2 regions of the Pseudoalteromonas sp. PA2MD11 genome follow, and region 1 is predicted to be linked to the other one. Evidence: riboswitches for the same ligand, from Rfam matches in the RefSeq annotation. Region 1 holds a riboswitch; the other holds the start of a gene.
The links. A riboswitch is a leader RNA that binds a small molecule or an ion and turns the genes downstream of it on or off. The one in region 1 is predicted to bind lysine.
Positions count from the first base shown of each region.

Region 2: another riboswitch for lysine. It lies ahead of lysC (lysine-sensitive aspartokinase 3); the one in region 1 lies ahead of dapA (4-hydroxy-tetrahydrodipicolinate synthase).

Region 1 covers NZ_JADKNF010000007.1:1,560-9,218, forward strand. Annotated here, with positions in the region: gene ISP07_RS09500 (OmpA family protein) at 77-1,138, opposite strand; gene ISP07_RS09505 (protein adenylyltransferase SelO) at 1,468-2,880, opposite strand; gene ISP07_RS09510 (DNA-3-methyladenine glycosylase I) at 2,889-3,584, opposite strand; lysine riboswitch at 3,768-3,964, shown strand; gene dapA (4-hydroxy-tetrahydrodipicolinate synthase) at 4,102-4,986, shown strand; gene ISP07_RS09520 (2,3,4,5-tetrahydropyridine-2,6-dicarboxylate N-succinyltransferase) at 5,001-5,741, shown strand; gene ISP07_RS09525 (PLP-dependent decarboxylase) at 5,741-6,946, shown strand; gene ISP07_RS09530 (succinylglutamate desuccinylase/aspartoacylase family protein) at 6,952-7,659, shown strand, end outside.
Region 2 covers NZ_JADKNF010000001.1:70,632-78,290, forward strand. Annotated here, with positions in the region: gene ISP07_RS00250 (glutathione peroxidase) at 1-19, shown strand, start outside; gene ISP07_RS00255 (2-hydroxyacid dehydrogenase) at 1-968, shown strand, start outside; gene ISP07_RS00260 (sodium-dependent transporter) at 1,058-2,383, opposite strand; gene ISP07_RS00265 (4'-phosphopantetheinyl transferase family protein) at 2,532-3,269, shown strand; gene lysC (lysine-sensitive aspartokinase 3) at 3,246-4,625, opposite strand; lysine riboswitch at 4,707-4,879, opposite strand; gene nhaD (sodium:proton antiporter NhaD) at 4,968-6,218, opposite strand; gene ISP07_RS00280 (hypothetical protein) at 6,367-7,641, shown strand; gene ISP07_RS00285 (condensin complex protein MksE) at 7,644-7,659, shown strand, end outside.

The DNA.
Region 1 (7,659 bases):
AAAAGCTGAACCATAAAAATAGTTCAGCTTTAATCTCAAGATTATTAATAAATTACAATAAGCTAATAGTAATCTATTACTTACGCATAACCTTTACACGTTCAACCGTACTAATTTGTGCTTCAACACGACGATTTTCTGCATGCGCTTCAAGCGTATATGCTTTGTTCTTCATGCGTTCTTCACCATAACCAACCGTAGAGATTCTATCTGATGAGATACCGTCTTTAACTAACTCTTCAGCTACATCTTTAGCACGTTTTTCAGAAAGCTTCATGTTGTAATCCGCATCACCAACTGCTGATGCATGACCTTCAAGAACAACTGATGTGCCTTCGTTTTCTTTCATAAATGCTGCAACATCAGCAATATCGCTGAAGTATTTATTTGGTACTTCTGCAACATCATGCGGGAAAGTAACTAGTAAAGTGATTGTTGCCTCTTTTTCTTCATAAAGAGTACAGCCCTTGCTATCTACCGCATCAGTCATTGGTGTATTTGCGCATTGGTCATCAGCGTCCATTACGCCATCGTTATCGCTATCTGTAGGTCCACTTACTACAGGAGCTGGCTCAACAGGAGCCGCAGAGCTGCTTTGATTACCAAAGATATAGCTTAAACCTAACTTAGCACCCACATCGGTGTAACCACGATCAAGGCCTTGGTACAAAGAAGTTTCGGCATTGAAAGCAAAGTTATCTGTGAAGTAGTGTTGGTAGCCAGCACCAACGTTTGCAAACATTAAATCCTCATCAACAGCATCAAGGTTTTTCAAACCAAAAATACCGTAAAATGGGCCACCACCGAAGTGATATAAACCATCAATACCGTAACGCTTACCACTTTCAGAACCGCTCATCGATGTGCCATCGTTTAGTTCAGCGGTCCAGTCAAAATCCATATCAGCATATTCTAAGCGAGCACTCCAGTAATCGCTAAAGCGATAACCCAGCTCTAAACCCCAGCCTGTTGAATCATCAACATCAAGGCCGCCTGGTGCGTAATCGCGAACATTTTCCCATGAATTATCATAATAATCGCCAAATGCGCCGATATAAAAACCTTGTTTCTCAGCAGCAAATGTTGAAGCACTAGTTGCAGCAAGTGCCAAAGCTATAGTCAGTGATTTCAGTTTCATTGTTTCCTTCCCATTTTCATAATAAAGCTCGTAAGAGCTCGTATTTTTTGAGTAATCAAAACTTTAACAATACAAAAAACGATTAGTTACTTTGCATTGACATTCAACTTATTAATTAATTCATAACTATTAAGGTACTAATAATAGCCTAGCCTAATTTCGTAGATAAGCGATTAAATGTATGACCAAACCAGCTTCGAATACCGTATGAGATCATCTTTTAAAGCAATAGATTAGCCTAAAATCTATAATACCACCGCCTATTAGAGCGCTCAATCAGCATACAGTTAAATTCAATAAATAGGAATTTTCCTAGTTAATTTAAATGACTAGGTCCCACAAAAAGTTTGATAATTTTTATCATAATCTTTTGGGGCCTGAAGCCATTCAAATTGACGCTCATCGTAAACATATGGATCGTTAAATGCTTCTAAAAAGGCGTCTTTTAATGAACTTTCTCCCGATGCTTCGTATTCCGCTAGGATCATTTCAATAGTATGATTACGTGGAATGACTGCAGGATTAACAGCGCGCATAGTTTCATAACTTTTAGACGAAATCCTCACGTTCCACTTTTTATGCCACTCTTTTAAACTAGTTGGAATTGCGAAATCCGCAAGTAAAGATTCAGTCAGAGCATTGAAAGTATTAGTATAATCGAGCTGATGTTGCTTCATTAAACCTAGCAACTCTGAAACTAAAGCATGATCGCCTTCGTGCTGACCAGCTAATCCTAATTTCTGCTGCCACATAGTATTAAATGCATCATTAAATTTAGCTGCAAAGCCATTTACAACCGGTGAGAGTTGTTCGACGGCACTCTCTTGATCAGCAAATAACGGAATTAAGCTTTCAGCCAAGCGTGCAATATTCCAATTAGCAATATTCGGTTGATTTCCAAATGCATAACGCCCTTGATGGTCAATCGAACTAAATACCGTGTCTAGGTCAAACTGATTCATCATCGCACAAGGGCCATAGTCAATGGTTTCACCACTAATCAAGGTATTATCTGTGTTCATCACACCGTGTATAAAGCCAATTCGCATCCAACTGATAACCAGCTCTATTTGCTTATCGAGTACAGCAGTTAAAAACTCAATATAACGCTGCTCACCCGTACTGCTAATGCCTGGGTAGTGGCAGCTAATTGCGTAATCAACGAGCTTCTCTAGCCCTTCTATATCACCTTGTGTAGCTAAGTATTGAAATGAACCAACACGGATGTGACTTTTAGCTAGGCGAGTAACAACTGCCCCCGGGCGTGGTGGCTGACGATATACCGTTTCGCCAGTTGTAACCACAGCTAAACAGCGCGTAGTTGCGATGCCAAGCGCATGAAGTGCCTCACTCATAATGTACTCTCGAACAGCTGGACCAATGGCACAGCGACCATCACCACCGCGCGAGAACACTGTTGCTCCAGCGCCTTTTAGCTGCAAGTCCCACAATGTGCCATCTTTATCTGCAATAGCCCCAAGTAAATGCGCTCTACCATCACCAAGACGCGGTGAAAAATGACCAAATTGATGACCTGAGTAACCAAGAGCAACCGGCGCAACGTCGTTATCTATCGTTGAACCAGATAGCAATTTAGCTAAAAATTCGCTGTCGTGTTTAATTGCGAAATTATCAGCTAGCTTGTCATTAAATAGCAGTAATTGCGGCTCGGCAACGGCGCTCGGCATATCCTTAATAGCAAGTAGTTCACTAATATCTGTGTATCGAGTTTGCAGTTTCATAACTGTCCTTAACGTGTTGCGACACCCACACGATTATCGCCTACACCATAGGCCACTAGTTGGCTTAGTGCCTGCAGGCTGTAACCGCTTTGCTGTTGTAATTCGTTGAAAAAATCTTGCGCTGCTTGCAGTGACTTTTTAGTTTGTAAGCCGCCATCTATCAACTCATGGGCACGCAAATAGGCTTCTACATCCCGAGAAAGTAAAAAAGTATCTTTACCAAGCGCTCGTAAAGCGTATGGGCCAGTATTTCCTCCTAAACGCGCACCATGCTTTTTAAGATAAGCCCACAAACCAATAATATTGTCAGTAGGCCAATCTGCAATAAATTGGCTAAAGCTGCCATGCTTCTCAGCAACTTCGTGGATCATGTACGCATTTTCTGGGATCGTTTGTACTTTTTTAAAATTACGAACAATTCGCTCATCACTGGCTTTTTGCTCGAGCATATCTGGCGGCATCATCAACAATTTTTCTACACTGAAATCCCAAAACACATCACGAAAACCAGCCCATTTATTGTTGATAACAGACCAATAAAAACCACTTTGAAAGACTTTACGCGTGAACTCTTCTAACCATAAATCGTCATGCATTTTAGCAATATCAGCATCGTCGAGCGGGTTTGATAACAGTGCATGCAGCATTTCTTCACTGCCCTTTCGAGATACGGCTCGTTGATAAATATCGTTAAATTTTTCCATCATTTTTCCAATTGATTTGGTTAGCGCTAAGTGTACGTAAAAACACGTTTATACGTAACCATGTTGCAAATTCGGTCACTAAAAAACAAATTCCTCGCCTTGACACCTAGACGGCTAAAATGCTTTAATCGCTGCAAATACCCTATTTAACTATGTTGGCTTTAACCTTTAAAGCGAGCATAAAGGGCTGGAAGAGGTGCGTTATTCAGGTAGCGTATGGGAAGAGCACAGACTCTGTTGATCATACGTGAGGGGAATTAACGCCGAGAAGTAACACCGTTTGTGAGGTGCTTATTTCGGGCGACTGGGCTGAATCCCAGCGACTGTCACCAACAATAGCAAAGCGCTATTGATTAGTTTGGTGGAGAGCTTCTGGTCTTAGTATAATAAGGCCGTCACGTCTTTATTATTTTAAGCCCATTCGCTCTTCGAATTATACCTTGTTCGAACGACGACATGCGGCTCCATTCAAATGTTCCCGCATAAACTCTTCGAATACCTTATAAGTTCGTGAGAGATGATCAACAATTTTGATTTAAACGACTATCCATTATGGACAGCGCTTGTCACGCCATTTTCTGAATCTGGCGAGGTCGATTACACGGCCCTTGAACAACTGGTAGCTGAGCAGCAAGATGCAAATAACGGCATTTTATTGCTTGGCAGTACCGGTGAAGGACTGGCGCTTTCACTCAAAGAGCAACAAGCCATTGTTGAACATGTTTGCCAATTAGCACCGAGTGTACCACTCATGGTTGCTGTGGGCGGCATGAACCTCAAACAACAAGTTGCTTGGGTTGAATACTGCAACCAACTACCTATTCATGGCTATCTATTGGGCTCACCTCTGTATGCAAAACCTGGGGTTGTTGGCCAAACACATTGGTTTGAAAGCCTACTAAACGCAAGTAACCACCCTTGTATGCTGTATAACGTACCTGGACGCAGTGCAGTTGAGATTTCACCGCAGGTGATTAAAAACCTTGCTGATCACAAAAATCTTTGGGCCTTAAAAGAAGCCAGTGGCGACATTAGCAAATTTGAAGGCTTTAGAACGGCATCGCCAACACTGGCCATATTTAGTGGCGACGATGCACTTATGCCGTATTTTGCTCAAGCTGGAGCAAAAGGTTTAGTTTCGGTTGCCGCGAATGCGTGGCCGAGTCAAACCCATGAGTTTGTTAAACGCAGTTTAAGTGGTCAATACCCAAATCTATTCACCGATTGGTCGCAAGCTATTCAAAGTTTATTCGCTGTGGCAAATCCAATCCCCGTAAAAGTACTGATGCACCTGCAAGGTAAAATAAATACCCCGCATTTACGTCCGCCGCTTACGCATTTAGAGCTTGAGCAAACAGACAGCATCACCCACGCAAACAACACAATTTTATCTTGGAACTAAAAACAGGTTTTATCATGAGCTGGTTAGAATTATTAAACAACTTAGAATCAGGCGCAGTTCGCGCAGCAACACAAGACGAGAACGGCAACTGGCACGCCAATGTTGAAGTTAAACAAGGCATTTTAGAAGCCTTTAAAAATGGCACAAATACCGAGTTCCCAGGTGGATTTGTTGATAAGCATAACTTAGCACCACAAGGCTTTGCAGCCGATGCTGGCGTGCGAATGGTACCAGGTGGTAGCAGTGTTCGCCGTGGCGCACACGTTGCCAAAGGCACCATTATCATGCCACCAGCATATGTGAATATTGGCGCGTTCATCGACGAAGGCACTATGGTCGACAGCCACGCATTAGTGGGTTCATGCGCACAAGTGGGTAAAAATGTTCACCTAAGTGCTGCAGTACAATTAGGTGGTGTGCTTGAGCCAATTGGTGCTAGCCCTGTAGTGATTGAAGATGACGCATTCATCGGCGCAGGCTGCGTTATTGTTGAAGGTGTGGTTGTGAAAAAAGGTGCTGTACTTGCGCCAGGTGTACGCTTATCTGCAACTATTCCTGTCTACGATTGCGTTAACGAACGCCAGCTAGACAAAGGTGAAGCCATCCCAGAAAACGCGATTGTGATCCCAGGCTCTCGCCCTGCTTCAAATGCATGGGCTCGCGAGCAAGGTCTAAGCATGTCTTGTGCATTGATCGTGAAATACCGTGATGAACAAAGCGATGCATCATTACTGTTAGAAGAGGTTTTACGTTAATGAGCTTTTTGAGCACGCCCATCAAGCAAGCGGTTGAACAAGTTTCAGCGCATCTTGATACGCCATTTTTTATCTATGATTTAGATAAATTAACTGCACATTTAAATCAACTGACTGCGCAAACCGATGTGAAGCTTTGGTATGCCGTAAAGGCCAACCCACTGTCTCGCATTATTCAATGTTTAGACAACGCAGGGTTTAACTTTGATGTTGCAAGTAAAGGTGAACTTGAGCAAGTACTTGCTCAAGGCATCGATAGCGAGCGCGTGCTCAACACAGGGCCTGCAAAGAGCCCTAAACAAATTTCACATTTTATTGCTCGCGGCGTACGTACTTTTGTGGCCGAGAGCATTAACCAAGTTCGCTGGTTAAACGAACAAGCAACAAAAGCAAATTGTCAGCTGCAAGTTCTATTGCGCGTACAACTTCGTTGGCCAGACGGCGAAAAGAACCCTCTTGGTGGCGATAGCCTTACTCCTTTTGGTTTGGGCTGTGATGAGTGGCAAGCACTCACTGTTAGTGATTACCCAGCTCTTAACTTTGATGGCCTGCATATTTTCCAATGGGGCAATATGCTGAGTACTGACAAGCTCGCCGAGCTATGGCGTGCGATGATTGCACCATTACAACAGCTATCAAGCTCAATAAATATTAACCTTAATATTCTCGATTTAGGGGGTGGCTTAGGTATTCCTTATACGCAAGATGCTAACCGACTTGATTGGTCTGCACTTATCGAGACTCTGGCGGCTATTAAAGCGGATGCTGGTGTCAAAGAGCTTTGGATGGAACTTGGCCGCTATGCGGTAGGCGAATGCGGCCATTACGCAACGCCGGTTGTTGAGCGCAAAGAGAACTACAATCAACAGCAGGTGATTTTATCAGGCGGTATTAACCATTTACTTCGCCCAGCTGTGACAAGCCAAGATTTCCCTGCGGCCTTACTTCGCGAATCGACGGCTGAGCCTGCGGCAATGACTTTATACGGCCCGCTTTGCACCGCCCTTGATTGCTTAGGTGAACACCAATTAGCGAGCGATTTAAATGAGCAAGACTGGTTGGTATTCAGCCAATGTGGCGCGTATGGCTTTACCGAAAGTATGCCGTACTTTTTATGCCACGAATTAGCGGCTGAATACATCCTTGAACAAGGCAATATTGAGTGCATTCGTAGCGCTGAAGATGCCAGCTATTATTTAAGGTAATCGCCATGAGTAAAGAATTAATCAGCCAAGAGAATATTGTGGTTGGCGAGATTGCCAACGGCCTACCTCTGACAATCCCAGTGTATCGCTTAAAAGGCGATGGCACAGGCCCAAACGTGTATATACAAGCCAATATGCACGGCGCTGAAGTACAAGGTAATGCAGTAATTTATCAATTGCTTGAGCAGCTAAAATCACTCAAGCTGCGTGGCGATATTACCCTAGTGCCTTATGCCAACCCTATTGGTTGCAATCAAAAATCAGGTGAGTTTACTTTAGGTCGCTTCGATCCAATTACGGGCACCAACTGGAACCGCATGTACCGCTTTAATAAAGCGTTACCGTCACAGATTGCTGAACAGCACAAAGACTGTGATGATGCGACCCTTAAAGCGGCGTTTAAACAGGCACTCGTTGCTGACATCGACAGTCAATTAACGGGCCCAGATTACAGCCTACCAACGGGTAAGCGTATTGCGCTTAACTTGCAAAAGCTCGCCCATCAGGCTGATATTGTTTTAGACCTTCACACTGGGCCTATCTCCAGTAAGCACTTATATTGCCCTGAATACGCCAAAGACAGCGCGAGCTACTTCAACATCGAACATGTGTTATTGATCCCAAGTGATTTTGATGGCGCGATGGATGAAGCGAGTTTCTGTCCATGGTGGTCACTGTCTGAAGAGCTTGGCAAACAAGGCCGAGAATTTGCT
Region 2 (7,659 bases), on a different contig from region 1:
TCAGTGCGCAAAAGTATGAGCAACCGTTTTTTGAAAGGAATCTAACTGAATACGCTGAGTCTGTTTCGCTCAGTTATTTTGAGCAATCCTTAAACAGAAATACCACGCCCCTCTGCCAAGGTTTCGATGCAGTGTGCGTGTTTGTTAACGATACGGTCGACAAACACGTCATTGCAGATATGGCGGCTGTTGGCATTAAAGCAATCTTGTTACGCTGTGCAGGCTTCAATAATGTAGACCTTGATGCTGCCAAAGAGCATAACATCAAGGTTTGCCGCGTCCCTGCATATAGCCCAGAAGCAGTAGCAGAGCATTGTATTGCACTCATGCTAACGCTCAACCGAAAAACCCACAAAGCCTTTAACCGCGTGCGTGAAGGTAACTTTGATTTAAACGGTTTACTTGGTTTTAATCTGTTTAAAAAAACGATTGGGATTATCGGATGTGGCAAAATAGGTTTAGCACTGGTTAATATTTTAAATGGCTTTGGAGCTAAGGTACTCGTTTGCGACCCTATGGCTGGTGAAGGCCCTTATACCCTGTGCGATTTAGACACATTGCTCACCCAAAGTGATGTCATCTCATTGCACTGCCCGCTCAACGAGCACACCCATCATTTAATTGATGCTAGCGCATTTGAGAAAATGAAAGACGGTGTCATGCTGATTAACACCTCTCGTGGTGCACTTCTTGATAGCCAAGCATGTATTCAAGCGCTTAAGTCTAAAAAGCTTGGACACCTAGGCCTAGATGTGTATGAGCAAGAGTCAGAGTTATTCTTTAAAGATCACCGTGAAGAAATCATGCAAGACGATATTTTTTCACGCCTTATTAGTTTTCCGAATGTGTTAGTGACAGGCCACCAAGGCTTCTTCACCCAAGAAGCACTTAGCGAAATAGCCTGTACCACATTACAAAGTGCCAATGAAATAAGCCAAGGCTTACCATTAACTAACGAAGTTATATAAGGCAAATGCACCTTTAATTAAAAAAGGCGTGAGTTTAAACCCACGCCTTTTACTTTTATCTAGTAACTAGAAACTCGCAACTGGACTTTCTACTTCAACAACGCCACGTTCACGAATACCGCCGTCATTAATAACGGGCAGATAAAGCGAATGTACTGGGCAAACCAATAATGAGGGCCGCTCGATACTTGATGCAATTTATTACCACGCTGCCATAACCAACCAACAGTAATGAAATAGAACAGCCCCATTAAAGGTAATTGGTACTGTGTAAGCACCATAATGACTAAACCAAATAACCAGTCAAAGTTTAAGATAATCAGTGATGAGGCAATAAACACGGTCAGCGTTACAAATAAGGTCGCTTTTTTGCGCTCAATACTGTGATTCTCAACTAAAAATGCCACTGGAATTTCGGTCGATGAAATAGTTGACGTCACTGAGGCAATCGACATTAATACAAAAAATAATAAGCCAACGAGTAAACCCACTTGGCCCATTGTGCTAAACAGTTCAGGTAAAATCGCAAAAATTAACTGCCCTTCACCGACCAATTTACCACCGCTAAATACCTCTACACCGTTATGTTGAGCAACAAAAATAGCCGGTATAATCAATAAACCCGCTAAAAAGGCTACACCAGTATCAAGCAATGCCACGGTTCCAGTTAGTTTCGGCAGGTTAGCATCTGGTTTTAAATATGAGCCGTAAACCATCATACAACCAACACCTAACGACAATGAAAAGAACGCTTGCCCCATTGCCGCAATAATTAAGTTTGCATCAAGAATTTGACTAAAATCTGGCACTAAATAGGCTGCAAAACCATCCATCGCACCATCTAGGGTCGCGATATAAGCAATTAACGCCACTAATAACACTAGCAATAATGGCATTAAGCGACGTGACCAAGTTTCGATACCTGATTTAACGCCTTTTAAAATAATACTCGCAGTAAGAATAAGCATCAGTGGCGTAAACACAAAATTGCGCGCCATGGAGTCACTGTGTAAAAAGTTACTTAGCTCAGTAAAACCAAAGAAGCTTGCGACTGGCTCCAGCGCATAAGCGAGCATCCACCCTGCAACTATCGAATAAAAGCTCAGCATTACAACCGCACCAAAGAGGCCAATATAGCCAGCTGCAGCGCCCACTTTAGGCGCTGTGTCTTGCCATGCATTAGATAATGCTTTTACTGGATTCGCTTGCGCTTGGTGGCCTAAATACAGCTCAGTATAAAGAGCCGGAAGCGCTAATAAGAAGATAACAATGAAGTAAACGAGTAAAAATGCACCGCCGCCATGGTTTGCCGCTTGTGTTGGAAAGCCCCAAATATTACCTAAACCTACCGCCGCACCAGAAGCTGCTAAAACGAAACCTAATCGACTTTGAAAGCCGTCACGAACTTGTGCCATACATCTACAAATCTGTTATTATTTTTCCTCATTAAACCATAATTACAGTCAACTGCGTAAACTATTTGCGTTTGTTCATGCCTATAAAAGTGCATCTGCTGTAAAAATAAACAAAACTAAATACGAGCTTTCGTGTAAGCGTTAAACCATGAGCAGTCACTACTTTTCGAATACTCTTATCATCGAGCAGCAAAGCCAAACAACAGCTAAAAAAATTATGCTGATGGATGCAAGACGTATTGATGTTGCAAGTTTACCCCTTGATAAATTACTCAGTGAGTTTGAATTAAGCGTACTTGAAAAACGCAAAGTGCCTAGCGCCAAGCAAGAGTACTTAGCGACTCGCCTAACGTTAAAGTATTTGTATCAACATGCTTACCCTCATGATGATTTAGCGCTCAATGAAATATCAAGCCAGTTTGATGACAAAGACAGCAAGCTTAAATTACATACAAAACGCAGAGAACCTGTGTGGGCCTGTTTATCACATTCAAATGGTTTAATTGGTGCAGCTCTTAACCTAAAACAACAGCTATTCGGTTTTGATATTGAACAAAGCAGTAAGCCTCGCCCTTTTATCAAACTCGCAAAGCATTTTTATCATCAAGATGAAGTTGACTTAATTAGCCGTTTTGAAGCTCCCGATGAACAGGCACAGTGCTTTTTTAGAATTTGGACATTAAAAGAAGCGCTTGCCAAAGCAAGTGATCAGCCGATTGCGAAACTACTTGCTCCTAATGTATTCGAAGAATTGAGCAAACATAATTTCAGCGCGAGTAGTAACTCTATTGAAGGGTTTGATATAAGTGTTGTGGCACAAAAAAGCACTGACTGGCAGTGCTCTTTTATTAACTTTAATGACTTACGCCGCGACTTGGCTTTCTAATAGTCGGCTGTGAATAGCCTGCACGACTTCATCTGACTCACTTTGCTCAACTAAGAAACACAGGTTATGTTTACTTGCACCGTGGCAAATTAAACGAATATTAAAATCACTCAATACCTGCATTAAGTTCATTTCTTGCTGACGTAATTGAATTTCAGAACCAATTAAAGCCACCAGCGTTAAGTTATTTTCAACCGATACATGACAAAACTCAGAAAGCTTATCTAAACAAGCTTGATCAAGCTCAGGGCGTGATGCATTTGGCGCGTTATCTAAAGTAATTGCAACACTGATCTCGGAGGTAGTAACCAAATCAACCGAAATATTAAACTCACTTAAAATAGTGAATACACGCGCTAAGAAACCACTCGCTAGGAGCATTTCTGGGCTTTTAACCGTTAACAGAATTTGGTTTTTACGCTGTGTTACGGCACGAATACCTGGTTGCTGAGACTTTTCTTTTTCAATCCATGTACCACCTAATTGCGGCTCACGGCTTGAACCAACAAACACACTAATATGGCTTCGGCTTGCAGGTAAAATGGTTGCAGGGTGCAGTACTTTTGCACCAAACGTTGCCATTTCTGCCGCTTCATCAAAGCTTAAGCGTGCAATTGGGCTTGCTTTAGCGCATAAACGCGGATCAGTACTAAAAATACCCACAACATCGGTCCAAATATGCACGCTTTTTGCGTTAATTGCTTCAGCGAGTAATGCAGCACTGTAATCTGAACCACCACGGCCTAAAGTGGTCGTTTGATTGTGCTCATTGCTACCAATAAAACCTTGGGTTACCACAACATGGTCATCAAGTAGCGGCACTAAATGCTCTTTAGCAGCCGCAGCGGTTGCTGCAACATTTGGGGTAGCTTTAGCAAATTGGCTATCTGTTTTTAGCACTTTACGTACATCAAAACGCACCGCATCAAGACCTTGACCGCGTAATACTTGAGTAAATAAATACGATGACAAACGCTCGCCAAAGCTCAGTAGTTCATCTTGATCTGCTACTGACTTAGCCCCGTCTGATGCTAGCTTTTGAAAAGCCTTAAGCGTTTCATTAAAGCCATGTGCTAAATCAGCATCCAGTGACAGCTCTGCCAAGATTGCTTCTTGAATGGCGACTACGCCTGTAATGTGCTCGTCACGTTCAGCCGCACTCAAATCAGCTTTACACAATGCAACTAAATGGTTTGTCACGCCTGCACTGGCACTCACAGCAACTATACTTACTTGATTATCAGCACAAATGATTTCAGCGCAGCGGCTCATAGCATCAAAGTTAGCTACACTGGTGCCACCAAATTTTGCAACAACGTAATCTGATTTTGTGTTGGCGGCTAATTGGGTATTCATGTCGTCTCCTTTTGTGGAAAACTATCCACAGTAATTCAAGAAGAACTCGGCAAGGGGGTGCTTTGAAAATAAAGAGTAGTCCATGCCAGAAGCTCTCCACCTAGTTTGGTGACAGTTTTGAGGATTCAGCCCCATAAACCGAAAAATAACCGTGACGTCCGGTTAATTTTCTCGGCGAGTACTTCCCTCATTAATGGTCATCGGCGTTCGTCACCTCACATTAATTACCTAAGTATCGCACCTCTTCTGAATGTTAAGTTAACACCTGGTTAAAATAACAAAGCCTGCTGTTAAAAGCAGGCTTCGAAAGTTAACGTTTAGACGTCTAGCTGTCAAGTTGTTTTATGAAATTAAACTGCCCGCTAAGTGCGAACCGTAATAACCAACGGTATAAGCAATTAATAAATAAACCGACATTTTAAGATAGCTCATAAAGGTCAGTGCTTTTACCTTACTCATGGCGATAATACCTGCCGCAGAGCCGATTATAAGCATTGAGCCACCGACCCCAGTTGCGTAAGTAAACGACAGCCATTGCTGAGGGCTCATCACTATATCAGCTTTTAAAAGTGCTGCAGTGAGAGGTACGTTATCTACCGCCGCTGATAATAGCCCCATCAAGTAGTTGGCATATTCCGGTGCCATCAATTCATATAAGTGAGTAAATTTAGCAAGCATGCCAACTTCTTTTAATGCGCCAACCAGCAATAACACACCAACGAAGAACAATAAGGTGTCGTATTCAATTTCACGAATATAATCGATGATTTTTTTGTTAACGTCTTTTTTGCGCATTAAGAATTGCGCAACCAAAAACATCAGAGATAAACCAAATAAAAAGGTTAATAGCGGTGGCACACTATAAAGCACACTCAAAGTTAAAGTGGCAATAATCGTCGAGAAAAAGATAACCGCAATAGTAATATCTGTTTTTTCAATACGACGCGCGGTTTGCTTTTCAAACACCACATTACCCGACATACCCACCGACAACATTGCCGCCAGCAGTGCAACACTTGTCAGTGCAGGGGCAATTAATAATAGTAGATTAGCAATAGTGACTTTTTCGTCTAAGAAAATCATCAAGGTTGTCACATCACCGGTGATCAACGACACCCCACCCGAGTTAACACTAAATACAATTAAGGTCGCATATTTTATTAATTTTTTAGGATCTAACTTAAGTGACATCACCACCGCAAGCGAGATTAAAGTTGCCGTTATGTTGTCTGAAATAGATGAAAATAAAAACGCAAAACCACCAATCAGAAACATCAGCTTTCGTTCACTGATTTGATTTGGCATAATTTTATGAACAATATTCTGGATAAAGCCTTTAGAGTTTAAATACGCTACAAAGGTCATCGCAGCCATTAAGAATAGCCACAAAGTCGCGATTTCTAATATGTTGTGATCTAGTTGATGTTGTATGGTTTCTGGGCTTTGCCCATGAATTGGAGAGATAAATAAGATAATCCAGCATAAAGTGCCAAAAAAAAGCGTCGTTTTGGCCTTGTTTACATGGATAATATCCTCTATAACGATAAGCAAAAATGCCACCGCTATCAGGGTTAGGATAAGTGGGGTTACCATGGTGTTTGAACAACCTTTATAATAATGTAAAAATTGTAAGTCGAGTGTTTCGGCGCGGATTCTAGCAGCATAGAAAGCATAAAACTATTCTCAATTACATAATTTACTACTAATCGCCAACACCAAAGTCTAAATTTACTGGAGCCTTATGATCCCAGCTAAAAAGTTATTAAATACCCTTACTGAACATTGGGGGGTGTTAGAGCTGCTTTTTAAACGTTTTAAGATGGCTGATTTCAGCTTGAAAGACGTACAAAATGCGATAAAACAAAAACAACCTTCATGGTCAAACGAACGCATTTATAAAGAAACAAATCGTTTATTGAATCAAGATATTATCATTCCACTGGCAAAATCATCGCAGTTAGAAATAAACCGCGCGATCGCCGATTTTGCTACTTTCTTGCTGCAAGAGGAACACCTAGGCCTTGCCCAAGAAATTAGCGTGCTCGTTGATGACTTAGCTCGCCTTGGTAATCGCCTTGCTAAAGCCGGTGAAATTGAAGATTACGACGAGCTCCGCCGCTTTAGCCGTATTATGGATGATCGGGTACGCAAAATAATGAAATTGTTTGCCCACAACGAAAACGCGATTTTAAATATTGTTGAGCAAGCAAAAGCAGACAACGCGGTGCAATCACTGCAAAAACGCTATCAGGCTGTAATTGAAGCGTTCGATGAATACATCGAGCCTATGCTGGAAATGGTTGATATTCGAGGTGACTTCCACGCTTGCTTTAATACCATCGAAGCGCAAATTAGCTCGCAAATAGAGCAAATTGACCGCCTTGGTAAATCATATCAAGACAAGCGCATGCTAGAGCAATTACGTACCCGTATTTTAGAAATGCATTTAGTTGGCCGTGAAAGCTTACGTAAAAGCGCCGATATGCTGATGCCACTGCGTGAAGAATTACGCCGTAACAACCTAATTACGCGTCAAGCGGCTAAAGTGCTTGGTTTAGTGCGTAAAAATGGCGTCGATAACATGTTAAGTGCAGTACAGCCTAACTTTGTCTCAGACGCGCAACGCTTTTCACTTGGTCAGCAACGTCATATTGTGGCCTATATGGCAGGCTTAGTTGACTTTGAGCACGATGAATATCAACTACCAGAGCATGATGATGTGCCCGCCTATCAAAGCCCGCATATCCCTGATTACAACGACGTTAAAACACAATTTAGAAAACGCTTTAAAAAAGCCAGCAAAAAAGCTCAGCCGCTGCTTAGTTTCTTAGATGAAAGTTACCCAGAATTAGAAGCTGACGAAATGCTGTTCTTGTATCAAAAATTGATTAGCGATGGCGACCTTGAAATCAGCCAAAGCCAAGAGAAAGTAAAAATAAAAATTGCCCAGCAACACTTCTCTCTTTATCCATTTAACTCATCGATTGCTGACGATAAAAAAGCAACAGAGCAATAACCATGACAGATATTAATT